DNA from 4 places in the Staphylococcus sp. FSL K6-0223 genome. Region 1 is predicted to be linked to each of the others. Evidence: riboswitches for the same ligand, from Rfam matches in the RefSeq annotation. Region 1 holds a riboswitch; each other region holds the start of a gene.
The links. Region 1 has a riboswitch for FMN ahead of ribD (bifunctional diaminohydroxyphosphoribosylaminopyrimidine deaminase/5-amino-6-(5-phosphoribosylamino)uracil reductase RibD). Riboswitches for the same ligand answer to the same signal wherever they lie in the genome.

Region 1 (4,035 bases):
AAAAAATATTATAACTTTTATGGTGTAGGTGCCTTAGACAGTGATCCTGTTAAAACAGGTGCAGAATACGCTAAGAAACATGGTTGGGATACTCCACAGAAAGCTATATATGGTGGTGCTGATTTCATTCACAAACATTTCTTGTCTCATGAAGATCAGGACACGCTGTATAGTATGAGATGGAACCCTAAGAATCCTGGTGAACATCAATATGCAACAGATATTAAATGGGCTGAAAGTAATGCAAGCATTATTGCAGATTTCTACAAGAACATGAAGACTGAAGGTAAATACTTTAAATTATATGTATACAAAGATGATAAAGAACATCAAAAATAGAATTTAAAAAAGCATCGCTATTTTGAGAAATTTCTCGATAGCGATGCTTTTTTTGTGAGTAGTGCAAAAGTTTATAAACGGTTTAATTTAAGTTATTTTGCTTTATTTTTACTGGATAACCATGTGAACAGAATGATAAATACAATTAAAATTTTTGTTAGTAGTTTCATTATTTCACCTCGACAAAATGATTTTAGCATATCTATATAAGATTAAAAGCAATTAGTAAAGGATATGTTTATAAGGTATATATTTTTTAAGCTTTCACATTAATTGGTATAATAACTGAATACATAAATAGAAGGATGATGAATATGCGTGTGGCAATAATCGGTATGGGAACAGCTGGTGTCAGTGTTTTACGACAACTTGTTAAACATGAAGATTTTTCCAAACTTAAAGTGGATGTGTACGATGATGCAAAAAATATGGGGCAAGGTGTACCATTTCAGAATGACAGTAGTGAATTATTAATAAATATGCCCTCAAAAAAAATGAGTTTAAATTTAGATGATGAGGAAGAATTTTGGAAATGGTATCAACAACAAACCGAATTTGATTTTCCGAATCCACAGTACTTACCAAGGTTTGTTTTTGGTCATTATATGAAGTCACATCTTTCTCGATACGACCAACAATACGAGAATCTAACAATTATTAATGATAAAGTTCAGGAAATCTTTACTAACTCAAATGTAGATGATACGAAGTTAAAGTATTATGTATGTACATGTGAAGATGATAAAGAATGGCGAGAATATGATTATTTATTTTTAACGTTTGGTACGTTTAGTTATCACGATCCTTATCATTTGAAAGGTAAAAAAGGATACATCAAAACACCATATCCAACATATAATACATTAGATCATGTAGATGATTCAGATAGGATTGCTATTATAGGTACTGGGTTAGCGAGTTTAGATGCAGTGAGATATGTTGCTGCACATCATCCTAATTTGCCGATAACAATGACAAGTCGTTCAGCCTCTTTACCTAGTGTAAGAGGTAAGATGATAGATATACAATTTACTCATTTAACTAAAGATCATTTTAATGGAATTAAGGAAAATAATTACGGTAATGTACCTCTAGATAAGGCAGTTGCTTTGTTTTTAAAAGAGTGTGAGGATTATGAAATTGATTTTCAAAAATTAGTGAATAGAAGAACTGGTCACCATATTAAAGATTTACAATTTGATTTAAATAATGAAACAGAAATGGGAGTATTTCAAAGTATCATTGAGCATTTGAAAGAGAATTTAGATTGGATTTGGAATAGTTTAAGTTTAAGAGATCAAGAATTATTTAATCAAAAATACTCAAAAATGATCCAATTAAATTCAAACCCTATGCCTCCTAGAACTGCAAAGTTACTTATACAGTTAATTGAAGAAGGATATCTTGAAATAAAGAAAGATTTAGAAGATATTCAACATGACAATAATCAATTTTATTTAAAATTTAATAATGAAGATCAAGAAACTGAATTATTTGATGTAGTGATTAATGCAACAGGATCCAAAACACACCTCGGACAATTAGATGAAGATGATCAATTGATGTTAAATCTTGAAAATCGTCAAATTGTACAAAGACATCCTATGGGTGGCATTCAAATTATTCCTGAAACCAATCAAGTCATTAGTCCAAGATATGGTACGTTGACGAACGTCATTGCCATTGGTCAAATGACAAATGGTGTTAACAAATTACGTAATGGTGTGAAGATGATTGTTGATCAAGTAGTGAATACAGTATCTCACTTATATTTGACGCAAAAAGAAATGGAGAAAAATAGGTAAATTATCGACTAACGGATAAAATTCCACTAATAAATAAAATTTGATTGATGCTATTAAATTGAGTTTTGAAATCAATTATAGTAAGATTTTATTTGTAGTTATTAACTACATCACTCAATTAACCAATAACAATTTCATATAATTCTTTCGGGGCAGGGTGCAATTCCCAACCGGCAGTAAATTAAGCCTGCGACCTGCTAATATTTAATAATATTGGTGGCTGATCTAGTGAGAATCTAGAGCCGACAGTGAAAGTCTGGATGGGAGAAAGAATATAATTACTCGACAAGCAAATTTGTAGGACTATGTCTTATAGTAAACAAATATGCTTATTTAAAGATATATTATCAATCTCCTTATGCCTAATTAAATTGGTGTAAGGTTTTTTTATTTTGTTGAGGTGATAAATTGAGTCGATTTATGAATTATGCCATTCAACTTGCTAAAATGGTTGATGGTCAAACTGGTATAAATCCACCGGTTGGTTCTGTAGTGGTTAAAGATGGTAGGATTGTCGGTCTAGGCGCCCATTTGAAAAAGGGTGATAAACACGCAGAAGTACAAGCATTAGATATGGCGGGAGAAGATGCTAAAGATGCAACTATATACGTTTCTTTAGAACCTTGTACTCATCATGGTTCTACACCACCTTGCGTAAATAAAATTATTGAATTTGGTATTCGTAAGGTTATCTATGCGGTAAAAGACACTACCTTAGCTTCTAAGGGTGATGAAATACTTAAAGAAGCTGGTATTGAAGTTGAATTTCAATTTAATGAGAATGCCGCTGAACTTTATAAAGACTTCTTTACTGCTAAAAGAAATAGCATCCCAGAGTTAACTGTTAAAGTTTCATCAAGTTTAGATGGCAAACAAGCTACTGATTCTGATAAGAGTAAATGGATAACTAACAAAGAAGTTAAAGAAGATGTTTATAAGTTGCGTCACGAGCATGATGCTGTATTAACAGGTAGAAAAACGATAGACGCTGATGATCCATTGTATACGACTAGAGTTCAGGATGGTAAGCATCCAATTAGAGTTATTCTATCAAAGTCAGGACAAATTGATTTTGAGCAACAGCTATTTGCAGATACTGCTTCACCTATTTGGATTTATACTGAAAATGAAAATTTAAAAAATCAAAGTAATGATAAACATATAGAAATTATTTGTTTAGAAAAATGCGATAGTACAGCTATATTAAAAGATTTATATCAAAGAGGTATTGGAAAACTGCTAGTCGAGGCAGGTCCAAATGTTACTTCACAATTTCTCCAATCTCATCATTTAGATGAACTCATTCTTTATTTAGCCCCGAAATTAATAGGTGGTTCAGGTAAACATCAATTTTACAAAACTGATCAAGTCATTGATTTACCTGAAGCAACTCAATTTGAAATTGTTTATTCCAAGTTAATTAATCAAAATATAAAATTGAAACTACGAAAGAAGTGAATGCCTATGTTTACAGGTATCGTTGAAGAAATTGGTATCGTTCAACACGTGCGTTCTGAGAAATCAGTGAGAACTTTAGAAATTAAAGCGAATCGCATTCTTGAAGATATGCATATCGGTGATTCTATAAGTGTGAACGGCGCATGTTTAACGGTGATTGATTTTAATGATACAGCTTTCTCAGTCCAAGTGATTAAAGGTACTGAAAATAAGACCTACCTAGCCGATTTACAACGTCAGGCTGAAGTAAATCTTGAGAGAGCGATGAGTGGTAATGGCAGATTCGGTGGACATTTTGTTCTTGGACATGTTGATGAACTTGGAACGATTTCTAAAATTAATGAATCAGCTAACTCAAAAATAATTTCAATCAAAACTTCAAAAAATGTTTTAAATCAAATGGTACAACAAGGTTCTATCACTGTTGATGGTG
Region 2 (4,035 bases), on a different contig from region 1:
TAATAATGCAATTACCATTATTATTTTAATTACTGCCATTGTATTTTTAATTGTTTCAACGATTTTTGCGTTCTTTTTATCTAATCGTATCACTAAGCCACTTAGAAAATTAAGTACACAGGCAATCAATGTATCGAATGGAGATTACTCTCAAAAAACAACAGTAAATACGAAAGATGAAATTGGTGAACTTTCTTATACGTTTAATAATATGAGTTATAAAATTCAAGAACACATTGAAGCTTTATCTACTCAAAAAAATATTCGTGATCGTTTATTTAATTCTATGATTGAAGGTGTAGTGGGTTTAAATGATAAAAGTGAAATTATTTTATCTAACAAAATGGCAGACCAAATACTACCGACAATTGATAAATCTATTTATTCAGAAATTAAAAATCAAATTAATGCCACATTTCATTCAAAAGGTACAGAGTTTAATGAATATACAATAAACTCTAAGTATTATGTGTTTATAATGAGCTATATTGATCGTATTCAACAAGATGGTCGTAGCGGGATTGTAATCATCATAAGAGATATGACAAATGAACATAATCTTGATCAAATGAAAAAAGATTTTATCGCAAACGTATCCCATGAACTCCGTACACCGATTTCGTTATTACAGGGTTATACTGAATCGATAGTCGATGGCATTGTAACAGAACCTAACGAAATCAAAGAATCACTATCAATTGTATTAGATGAAACAAAACGACTTAATCGCCTTGTCAACGAGCTTTTAAATGTTGCAAGAATGGATGCGGAAGGATTAGCCATTAATAAAGAAATACAGCCTATAATGCCATTATTACGTAAAATACAACTTAAATATCGTCAACAAGCACAAGATTTAGAACTAAACATAGACTTGTTACCAAATATTAATGAAGATGATTTATGGAATTACGATGCTGATCGAATTGATCAAGTACTCACAAACTTAATTGATAATGCAACACGCTATACACATCCTGGAGATTCAATTACGATTACTGCTAATAAAGATAGTCAGTATCAAATTTTAAATATAAAAGACACAGGTAGCGGCATTGCTCCCGAACATCTTGATCATGTATTTGATCGTTTTTATAAAGTAGAAGCTTCTAGAACTAGAGGTAAACAAGGAACTGGTTTAGGATTATTTATTAGTAAGATGATTATTCAAGAGCATGGCGGAATTATTTCTGTAGAAAGTACAGTGAATAAAGGCACAACCTTTATTATTAAATTACCTAAACCTTCTATAGATTCTAAATAATTAACTTTCGACAAAATAAGATTAAATATCCAAATTATTTGAGATTACGCTCTTCAAAGTTAAAGATAAAACTTTGAAGAGCGTTTTTATATCTATAGTTTTTTTAATATCATATTTCATTTCATATTAATTTAAAATCAGTCGACGAAATTGATGAACCATATCTCTCATTTTTATAAATAAACAGAGATATTGCAATGAAGGAGTTATTCATGTAATATAAATTTTAAATGATAAATTCAATAATTCATCTTCGGGGTAGGGTGTAATTCCCAACCGGCAGTAATTTGAGCCTGCGACCCGCTTCAATGGAAGTGGCTGATTCAGTGTAAATCTGAAGCCGACAGTATAGTCTGGATGGGAGAAGGTGGAGGTTTTTTGTTGTGTAAAAGTATCCTCCAATTCTTAGTAAGATGAATGGAAGGAGAAAACTGAATATGCAACAAAATAAACGTTTAATTACCATAAGTATGTTGAGTGCAATTGCATTCATATTAACATTTTTGAAATTTCCATTACCATTTTTGCCTCCATACTTAACATTAGATTTTAGTGATGTACCGACTTTATTAGCTACTTTTATTTTTGGTCCTTTATCTGGTCTTCTTGTAGCATTAATTAAAAATATATTAAATTTCTTATTTAATATTGGCGATCCTGTTGGGCCTGTGGCAAATTTTTTAGCAGGGGCTAGTTTTTTACTAACAGCTTATTTTATTAGTCATCGTAAACAATATTCATCTCGTCGTTCACTAATTATAGGATTAGTTGCCGGCACTATTGCAATGACTATCGTTTTAAGTATTTTAAATTATTTTGTCTTACTACCTTTATATGGCATGATATTTAATCTTGGTGATGTATTTACTAATTTAAAAGTAATTATTTTATCTGGTATTATTCCTTTTAATATTATTAAAGGATGTGTAATATCGATTATTTTTATCTTGCTATATCGCCGTTTAAAAAAAGTATTGAAATAAAATCAAAACCTCCGATGACTTCTTAGTAGGAATCATCGGAGGTTTTATATTATAATTATGGTAATGCAATTTTATTTACGGATTTATTCAAATTTTAAGGCATCTCCATCAAAAGGCTCTTCTTCAATTTTAATTGAATCAGTTGGACAGCCTTCAAGAGCATCTTCCATATCTTCATATAATTCTTCTGGTACTTCTGCAGTACCTTGATTATCGTCAAGGATTACGAAAGCAATACCTTCGTCATCATAATCGTAAATATCTGGTGCAGCAGCGCCACAAGCACCACAAGCAATACATGTATCCATATCAACGATTGTGTACTTTGCCATTTTATTCGCCTCCTTTGATAAAAATGCTACACTAGTCATAATAAATAATTTTATTATATTCTAGATATAAAAGTTCTATAAAAGAGGAGTTCACTCATGCAAGAAATGATTAGTTATGTTAAACATCACTCATTCAATTATAAAACTAATAAAAGTATATATAATATTTTAAGTGGAAAAAAGTCACATCAAACGTTTTTTGATGCGAGCTCTCAACAACTTTTATCATTATATCATAGTTTACCTAAATTAAAATATCAGACATTTGAACGACTTTTAAATAAAAATGATATAAAAGAATTAAATATCAAGGTGCATCCTCGATTCACTTATGATAGTCTTAATAATACTTTTAAATGTATTCAATTATTAATTCAGACGATATCTCAATATCTCCATCATCAACTTAAATTCGTACCAATGAACCAACAGGTTATTATTCAAAATAAAGTTAAAAAGGTTTATGGAACTATTATTGAAAATGATTTAATAAAAGACTTTGAAAATGAAGTGACTGATTTATTTCAAGCAATCAGTTTAAATAATAATAAGTGTTACCTTCATTATTATTTGCATGGTTATGATGAGCCTATGTATACAAGACAACAGGTAAGTTTGATTGAGAATATTTCTATTTCAAAATTATATACATTAGAATTGAATAATTTAGTCACCTTAGGAAGTGAAATTGAAAATAAACAACGTTATCCTATATTGTCTGAATGTATTATTCTTTCATCATTATTAAATAAAACATCTATTACTCAACAATATCTTCATCAAGGTTTGAGTTTAAATGAAATCGCAATTGCACAGAATGTTAAACTTAATACAATAGAAGATCATATTTTAGAATTATTTATTAAAGGTTATGAGAAAAATTACGAAAATTATGTGGGAAAAAAAGATATTTTTCAATTTACTCAATACTATACAGAGCATAAAGGAGAAAGATTAAAACGATATAAACAAGAGTTTGATCATTTATCATACTTTGAAATTAAACTCATGATTGTTGGGATAGAAAGAGGTGAAATGAATGTTAGAGAACAATCTTAAACAATGGTTTGGACATGAAAGTTTTCACCCAGGTCAGAAAGAGGTCATAGAAAGTGTATTACAAGGCAATCATACACTTGGTGTTTTGCCAACAGGTAGTGGGAAAAGTCTGTGTTATCAATTTCCAACTTATATGCAACAAAAACCTACTCTTATTATTTCACCGCTAATTTCTTTAATGGATGACCAAGTGATGCAACTTAAATCTCAAGGTGAACGAAGGGTTGTGTGTATTCATTCAGGTATGGATGAACAAGAAAAAAAAGAAAATATCAATGTATTAAATCAAAGTCGTTTTATATTTCTAAGTCCTGAATTTATTCTTCAATCTCATCATTTCAATTTAATTAAAAACATTCCATTTGGTTTAGTAGTATTAGATGAAGCACATTGCTTA
Region 3 (4,035 bases), 280 kb from region 1:
AATACTTTTATTTGTTTTGTAGTTAAATGCATGATCAATAGCATAAGATAATATATCGTACAAATTAAACCCTCACTCTATAAAACGAATATATTGAAATGAAAAATGTCGATGTCTACAATTGTATTAGTAATACTAGTGTAGCATTTTTATCAAAGGAGGCGAATGAAAATGGCTAAATATACAATCGTTGATATGGATACTTGTATAGCATGCGGTGCATGTGGTGCAGCAGCTCCAGATATTTATGATTACGACGACGAAGGTATTGCTTTCGTAATCCTTGATGATAACCAAGGTACTGCAGAAGTGCCTGAAGAGTTATACGAAGATATGGAAGATGCACTAGAAGGTTGTCCTACTGATTCAATTAAAATTGAAGACGAACCATTTGATGGTGACGCGCTTAAATTTGAATAATAAATTGACTCGAATTCTTAATTATAATTGTTAGGAATTCGAGTTTTTATTTTTGATTACTACTTGCCTCATTTTTATTTAAGAATGATATCAAAAACGCTCTTGATACTAAGATATTTTGAGATAACTTAGAATCAAGAGCATTTATTTATTTTAAAATATTTTTTAGTCTTTTATATAGTAAAACAAAGATAATTGAAATGATGATACCTTTGATAATGTTAAACGGTATTACACCGGAAACAATTACAATTTTAAGATTCTTAACGACATCTCCTAAATTAAATATCATTCCATATAATGGAAGTAATACAAAGTAATTTAAGATACTAAGTACAATAGTCATTACAATCGTACCAACTATTAGACCATAAATTAAAGTGCGTGTTGAGCGTTTGTTTTTATATACATAATAAGCTGATAATAAGAAACTTGTCCCGGCTAAAAAGTTTGCTACAGGCCCAACAGGGTCTCCCATGTTAAATAAAAAGTTTAAGATATTTTTAATGAATGCGACAATAATACCTGCAATGGGACCTAATAAAAAAGTAGCAAGTAACGTTGGCACATCACTTAAATCTAACGTTAAGTATGGTGGTAAGAATGGTAGCGGAAACTTTATAAATGTTAATACAAACGCAACCGCACTTAACATACTTATAGTTATAAGACGTTTATTTTGTTGCATATTTAATTTTCTCCTTCCATTCATCTTGCTTAGAAAAGGAGGAAATTTGCACAACAAAAAACCTCCATCTTCTCCCATCCAGACTATACTGTCGGCTTCAGAATCTCACTGAATCAAGAAATAATATGACAACTACGTGTGTTATCGAATTATTTCGTCGCAGGCTTAAATTTACTGCCGGTTGGGAATTGCACCCTACCCCGAAGATGAATATTGATAATGTTTTTATTTAATTTTTATATTACACGATAAAGGTGATAAACTCAATGACTCTGCTTTCTTATCAAAAAATAAAATCGTTAGTATAAAGTACTTAGTTATTTATTATCAAAAAGATATTCGATCAATATAAAAGTGCTTCCTTTCATCAAATCATTCAATTGACCTAATTTTCTATAAACCAAAAATGAAACTTTAACGTTGATGTGAAGTTAGAACATATTAGAAACACAAAAATGCACCCCAAAAGTTAGAGTATATCTCCGACTTAATGAGATGCACATCGAATTCGTATTTTAAAATTTTGTTTACTCTGCTTCATTATTTTTAGGTTGAGGGAGCTTAATTATAAATGTGGTACCTTTACCGAGCTCACTTTTTACATCAATTTGTCCACCATGCTCTTCAATAATCATCTTACAAATAAAGAGACCTAAACCAGTTCCCTGCTTACCACGTTTACGTGAGGCATCAACTTTATAGAAGCGGTCAAACACTTGTTGTAAATGTTCTGGAGCAATACCTGTACCTGTATCGCTAATATATAAAATATTATATTGCTCATCTTTACTTGCAGTTACTGCAATTGTGTCACCTGGTTGTGTATATCTTGATGCATTATCAATGAGATTAGTTAAAACTTGATCCATTCGATCCATGTCATAATCCCATAGAAGATGATCATTGCCAGAGTTAAATTCCATCGTTAATCCTAAATCGTCTGCTTGCATACGGTATTTAGCTTTCATTTTATCTAAAAGATTTTTTATTGGTTGTACTTCTTTCTCAACAGATAGACCTTCAGCATCCATTCGTGCAACATTTAATAATTCATTAACTAGACGATTTAATCGCTTAGATTCATCTAATACAACACCAAGCGAATCACGAATTTCATCTGGTTCAGTGACTATACCATCAACAATTGATTCTGTATAACCTTGTAATAAGGAAATGGGTGTGCGTAATTCATGTGATACATTAGCGATAAAGTCTTTTTTCATTTGATCTAAATTATGTTCATTTGTCATATCACGAATAATCACTACAATACCACTTCTGCCATTCGGCTGAATACGATTGATATAACTTGTGATAAAGACGTAATAACGCGTACTAATTTCTATTTCGAGAAATTCAGTTCCTTTGGATTCAAACGTTTTTTCGATTTGTTGTTCGATTGATTCTTTTGAAAAATCATCAATAAAATGGATGATATCATCAGCCATTTTATTAGAAAAGATAACGACTCTTTGATCGTTTATACCTAATACACCTTCGACCATGGAGTTTAATAAACTGTCACGAATACTTTTAGATGATGATAAAGCGTCAATATGTTCTTGAATCTCGTAATTCATATTATTGAAAGCTCTTGATAAGTCGCCAATTTCATCTTTAGTAGAGACGGAAGATATTTGACTATAATCACCTTCAGAAACTTTTTGTGCTTGTGTCTTTAATTGTCTCAAGGGTTTCGTAATTCTGTTAGATAAGAAGAATGCAAATACTGTACTAGCTGCTATAAATATAATTGCAGTAATCAAAATGATAATAGTTATAGCATTATTTGTATCTTCAATAGATTTTAAGTCTTTATAAATAAACACGCCACTATGCTTACTACTAGCATCTTCTTGTGGTTTCATTGGATAACCTAATAGTATATATGATTGTGTATTACCGTTATTTTTAATTGTGACGTTTTGAGTTTCAAATTCGCCGTTATTGAAGACTCTTTTAAATTTAGGGCTCTTTTTAATTTCATTGAGCATTTGAGTTTTCGTATTATTATATGATGCGTGTGGTTTATCATTAAAATTATTCATAATGATTAAACCACCAGGGCCATCTACAAGTTTTTGACTGTTTTGAATAGCAAGTGATTTATTGTGAGATTTCTCAACGAGTGAACTAATTCTTTTGGCATCTTCTTTAATAGAATTTTCAGTTTCTTGCGTAAAATAATATTGAATAAAGGTAATTAAGGATACACTTAATAAAATTAAAACTGTCGCTACTATTAAAATAATAGTTAACCACAGTTTTATAACTACGCTATTTAGTCGGTTCATCACTGGCTTTGACCTCGAACTTATAGCCTACACCCCAAACAGTTTGAATCATTTGAGCTGCATCGTTAGATACACGATTTAATTTCTCTCTTAAACGTTTTACATGTGTATCTACTGTTCGCAAGTCGCCATAAAATTCATAATGCCATACTTCTTTAAGTAATTGTTCACGATCGAACACCTTATTAGGTGTCTTAGCTAGATATATGAGTAATTCATATTCTTTAGGTGTTAAATTAACTTGCTCGTTATCTGCAAGTACTCTATGTGCATCATTATCAATCACTAAATGATTGAATTCAATAATATCACGTGCATGTGGTTCGCTTTGTTCTGAGTTTGCAGATTGAGTACGTCTTAATAAAGCTTTAACTCTTAATACAACTTCTCTAGGTGAAAAAGGCTTAACAATATAGTCATCGGCACCGGATTCAAATCCTTCAACTCGGTTAGTTTCTTCTCCTTTTGCCGTAAGCATAATAATAGGTGTATCTTTGTGTTCTCTTAGTTTAGATGCGACTTCTATACCATCCATTTCTGGTAGCATTAAATCTAAAAGAATGCACGCATAGTTATTATCCATCGCAAGCTGATAAGCTTCCTTACCATCACTAGCTTCATGGATTTCAAAAG
Region 4 (4,035 bases), on a different contig from region 1:
GAAAATTGATTTTGTTTAAAATCAATGACTGTTAAACACGCACCATTTACGCTTATAGAATCACCAATATGCATATCTTCTATAATTTTTTGACATGAAATATCTAATGTCCTTACGGATTGTTGAGTGCGAATACGCTTTACAGTACCTATTTCTTCAACGATACCTGTAAACATTTATCTTCACTTCTTTCGCAATGTCATTTTAATATTTTGTTGAATAGACTCGGTAGAAATCACTTCAAATTGTGGCGCATTAGCTAAATCAATGACATTATCAGTTTGATAAAATTGATTTTTTCCAATACCGCCTATTATTTTCGGGGCATAATAAATAATAAGATGGTCTAAATAATTAGATTGGAGAAATTCTGAAGTTATATGAGGCCCAGCTTCTACTAATAATCTGCCAACACCTCTTTGATATATATCAGATAAAATAGATTTTAAATTACATGTTTCTAAATATATTATTTTTATATGATGACTTGGACTTTTTAGTTCATGATTTTCAGTATAAATCCAAATTTCACTTAATTGATCGTGAAATATCTGTTTTGAATAATCAATTTGACCTCGCTTAGATAGTATGATTCTTATTGGATGTTTACCATCTTGAATACGTGTTGTATATTGTGGATTATCCGCTTCAAGCGTTCCATTACCAGTTAATACGGCATCATGAGTATGTCTTAAACGATATACATCTTGTTTTACAGCTTTATTCGTAATCCATTGACTTTGTCCACTATCAGTCGCTTGTTTCCCATCTAACGAAGTCGAGACTTTTACTGTAATTTCAGGGATTTTATGTTGTTTTGCTTTGAAGAAATCTTCATACAAAGCAAAAGCTTCTTCTGAATATTGATATTCAACTTCAATACCTGCCTTTTCAAGAATGATATCTCCCTCAGAAGATAACGTCGTATCTTTTACAGCATAAATCACTTTACTAAGCCCATGTTCAATAATTTTATTCACACAAGGTGGTGTTGACCCATAATGTGTACAGGGTTCAAGAGAAATATAAATGGTGCCGCCTTTTGCTTTATCTTGTGCCATATCTAAAGCCTGAACTTCCGCATGTTTCTCTCCTTGCTTTAAATGTGCACCTAGTCCCACAATACGCCCATCCTTCACAACAACTGAGCCAACAGGAGGATTAACTCCAGTTTGTCCCTTCACCATTTGTGCTAATTGAATTGCATATTTCATAAATTCACTCAATTTATCACCTCTAAAAAAACCCCATACCTGTTTCACAGGCATAGGGCATGTATATACTTAAATAAGCGTACTACAATTTTTATATTGTGCATGCTTATACATCATTCAGTAATGATGTGATTGATTCTTTCTCCCATCCAGACTTTTACTGTCGGCTCTAGAGTCTCACTAGATCAGCCACTTAATAAATTAAGATTAAGTGGGTCGCAGGCTTAATTACTGCCGGTTGGGAATTACACCCTGCCCCGAAAGAATACGTATGAAATTGTGATTAAATTTGAGTCATCGTAGTTTAGTACTACATATATCATCTTACATTTATTTTTGGAAAATTACAAATAAAGAATTTCAATTTGATTTTTAAATTTAACTCTTAAAGAGATATTTATTCATTATTGTGTAAAGCATTATACTGTATGATCAAATTCTTTTCGAATTTCATATAAATAATCCACTGCACTTACCGCTTGATTAACAATCATTTTTACTCCATTCCGCAATTTATTTACTCCATTAGTGATTTGTCCAATAGCAATCATATTATTTAAAGTACCATATCTTGGACTAATCACCTGATTTGTTTCTGGGATAATTTGTATTCCACCCATAGGATGGGCTTGAACAATTTGTCGATTTTGAAGATTTAAGATAAATTGATCATCTTCATCTAAATCTTTTAAATGTGTTTTAGAACCTGTTGCATTAATAATAATATGATGTGGATACCATTGTTCATCATTTTTAAATTTTAAATTAAATAGTCCATTTTTATGTACCACATTTTCTAAATCCTTTCTAATCACTAATGAACCATCTTTTATTAATTGCTTGATGAGTTTTGCAGTTCTTGGAGGCATAGGGTTTGAGTTAAGTTGAATAATTTTAGTGAAACGTTTATCGAATTCAATTTGATCTTGACGACTAAAACTATTCCAAATCCAATTTAAATTTTCTTTGACATTCTCTATTAATGTTTGGAATATACCTATCTCATCTGGATGTTCTAAATCATAATTTAAATCTTTAATCGTATCTCCTGTTCGGCGGTGAACCAATTTCTGTAAATCAATACCATTTAAATCACACTCTTCTTTAAATAAATCGAATGCTTTCTCTAATGGCACATTTCCAAAGTACTTATCTTTAATATCATTAAATTTAGATTTTGTTAAACATTGAAACTCAATTTTTTTCATGTTTCCTCTTACGCTAGGCAATTGAGCAGAACGACTCGTCATTGTGATAGGTAGTTTAGGATGATGAAACGCTACATAACGCACTACATCTAAACTAGCTAATCCTGTTCCAATAATAGCAATATCATCAGATTCTTGTACATCATCTAAAGTATTATATGTAGGGTAAGGAGTTTGAATATAACCTTTTATACCTTTTAAATGATAAGGATCGTGATATGATAAAGTACCTATAGTTAAAAATATGTAATCATATACTTGACAATGCTTCATATCTTTAGACGTACAGACATAATATTTCAATGTGGTTTCATCTATATTTGAATTAATGAAGACTTCTTGTACTGGTTGTTTAATGACTGTAAGGTTATCATATAATGTCTCATAATTTGATAAGTATGATTTCATATAATGGCCAAAAACAAATCTTGGTAAATACTTTGGATTTTTAAACGTAAAATCAGATTGTGTTTGATACCATTTCCAAAACTCTTCATCATCATCTAAATTTAAACTCATCTTTTTAGTGGGTAAGTTAATTAATAATTGACTACTATCATTTTGAAAAGGAACACCCTGTCCCATATTAAATTCATTATCGTAGACATCGACTTTTAATTGCTTAAAGTCTTTATGTTTAACGAGTTGTCTAAGTACACTTACACCTGCTGTACCCATGCCTATAATTGCTACTCGCATATTTAACATCATCCTTTTATATATTTGTATTATGTTGAATATTATCATATTATACCAATACGATTCTCGACTTCAAAATGTTTCACTATTAACACGATGATCCATTTCAAAACATAAATAATCATGTGTAACTATGTTAAAATTTAGATATTGAGGTGACTAAACAATGAAATTTTTATTAAAAACATTAATTGTTTTTATCATTGGATTTACTTGGGCTTCAAGAAAAAACAAAGCTGAATAAATAAAAAAACCAACATCATCTAATTAAAGATAATGTTGGTTTTTATTTTGATTATTGATGTTTTTGATCATCTTTATAAACATATAGCTTGAAGTATTTACCTTCTGTTTTCATTTCTTTATAGAAATCAGCAATAATTTCCGCATTACTTTCAGCCCATTTAATATCAGTCGCATATTGATGTTCACCAGGATTCATAGGATTCCATCTCATGCTATATAATGTATTTTGATCATCGTGAGATAGGAAGTGTTTATGAATAAAGTCTGCGCCACCTTTAATTGCTTTCTCTGGTGTATCCCAACCATGTTTTTTCGCATATTCAGCACCTGTTTTGATTGGATCTTCATCTAAAGCTCCAACGCCATAAAAATTATAATATTTTTTACCATCAATATTTACACCATTCGCAAGTTCACTTTTTACTGAACCTGTTTCTAATAATGCATGAGAAATTAAATAGACTTCATTAACATGTTTTTCTTTTGCAGCATTTACAAAAGCATCAGTATGTTTCAATAATGTAGGTCGATCGAACAACATACGTTTGATACGATTTTTATCAATCCCTTGATATTTAGATAAATCTAAAAATTGATATTTTTGTTTATCATCATCGATAAATTTACTACTATCCATTGCACCTTTAATTTCACTTGCTGATGCATCT

Region 2: it holds a riboswitch for FMN, as region 1 does, so the genes downstream of both, MHI13_RS06240 (ECF transporter S component) here and ribD (bifunctional diaminohydroxyphosphoribosylaminopyrimidine deaminase/5-amino-6-(5-phosphoribosylamino)uracil reductase RibD) in region 1, are expected to answer to the same signal.
Region 3: it holds a riboswitch for FMN, as region 1 does, so the genes downstream of both, MHI13_RS12505 (ECF transporter S component) here and ribD (bifunctional diaminohydroxyphosphoribosylaminopyrimidine deaminase/5-amino-6-(5-phosphoribosylamino)uracil reductase RibD) in region 1, are expected to answer to the same signal.
Region 4: it holds a riboswitch for FMN, as region 1 does, so the genes downstream of both, ribD (bifunctional diaminohydroxyphosphoribosylaminopyrimidine deaminase/5-amino-6-(5-phosphoribosylamino)uracil reductase RibD) here and ribD (bifunctional diaminohydroxyphosphoribosylaminopyrimidine deaminase/5-amino-6-(5-phosphoribosylamino)uracil reductase RibD) in region 1, are expected to answer to the same signal.

The regions. Positions count from the first base shown of each region.
Region 1 is NZ_JBBOYX010000002.1:14,765-18,799, forward strand. Features, by position in the region: gene MHI13_RS11200 (N-acetylglucosaminidase) at 1-339, shown strand, start outside; gene MHI13_RS11205 (FAD/NAD(P)-binding protein) at 654-2,144, shown strand; FMN riboswitch at 2,284-2,420, shown strand; gene ribD (bifunctional diaminohydroxyphosphoribosylaminopyrimidine deaminase/5-amino-6-(5-phosphoribosylamino)uracil reductase RibD) at 2,553-3,602, shown strand; gene ribE (riboflavin synthase) at 3,609-4,035, shown strand, end outside.
Region 2 is NZ_JBBOYX010000001.1:1,248,381-1,252,415, forward strand. Features, by position in the region: gene MHI13_RS06235 (ATP-binding protein) at 1-1,264, shown strand, start outside; FMN riboswitch at 1,510-1,637, shown strand; gene MHI13_RS06240 (ECF transporter S component) at 1,702-2,247, shown strand; gene MHI13_RS06245 (ferredoxin) at 2,331-2,579, opposite strand; gene MHI13_RS06250 (helix-turn-helix domain-containing protein) at 2,676-3,638, shown strand; gene MHI13_RS06255 (RecQ family ATP-dependent DNA helicase) at 3,619-4,035, shown strand, end outside.
Region 3 is NZ_JBBOYX010000002.1:294,025-298,059, reverse strand. Features, by position in the region: gene MHI13_RS12515 (helix-turn-helix domain-containing protein) at 1-63, opposite strand, end outside; gene MHI13_RS12510 (ferredoxin) at 172-420, shown strand; gene MHI13_RS12505 (ECF transporter S component) at 569-1,108, opposite strand; FMN riboswitch at 1,171-1,320, opposite strand; gene MHI13_RS12500 (ATP-binding protein) at 1,636-3,402, opposite strand; gene MHI13_RS12495 (response regulator transcription factor) at 3,386-4,035, opposite strand, start outside.
Region 4 is NZ_JBBOYX010000001.1:974,664-978,698, reverse strand. Features, by position in the region: gene ribE (riboflavin synthase) at 1-176, opposite strand, end outside; gene ribD (bifunctional diaminohydroxyphosphoribosylaminopyrimidine deaminase/5-amino-6-(5-phosphoribosylamino)uracil reductase RibD) at 183-1,226, opposite strand; FMN riboswitch at 1,348-1,483, opposite strand; gene MHI13_RS04975 (FAD/NAD(P)-binding protein) at 1,634-3,121, opposite strand; gene MHI13_RS04970 (N-acetylglucosaminidase) at 3,417-4,035, opposite strand, start outside.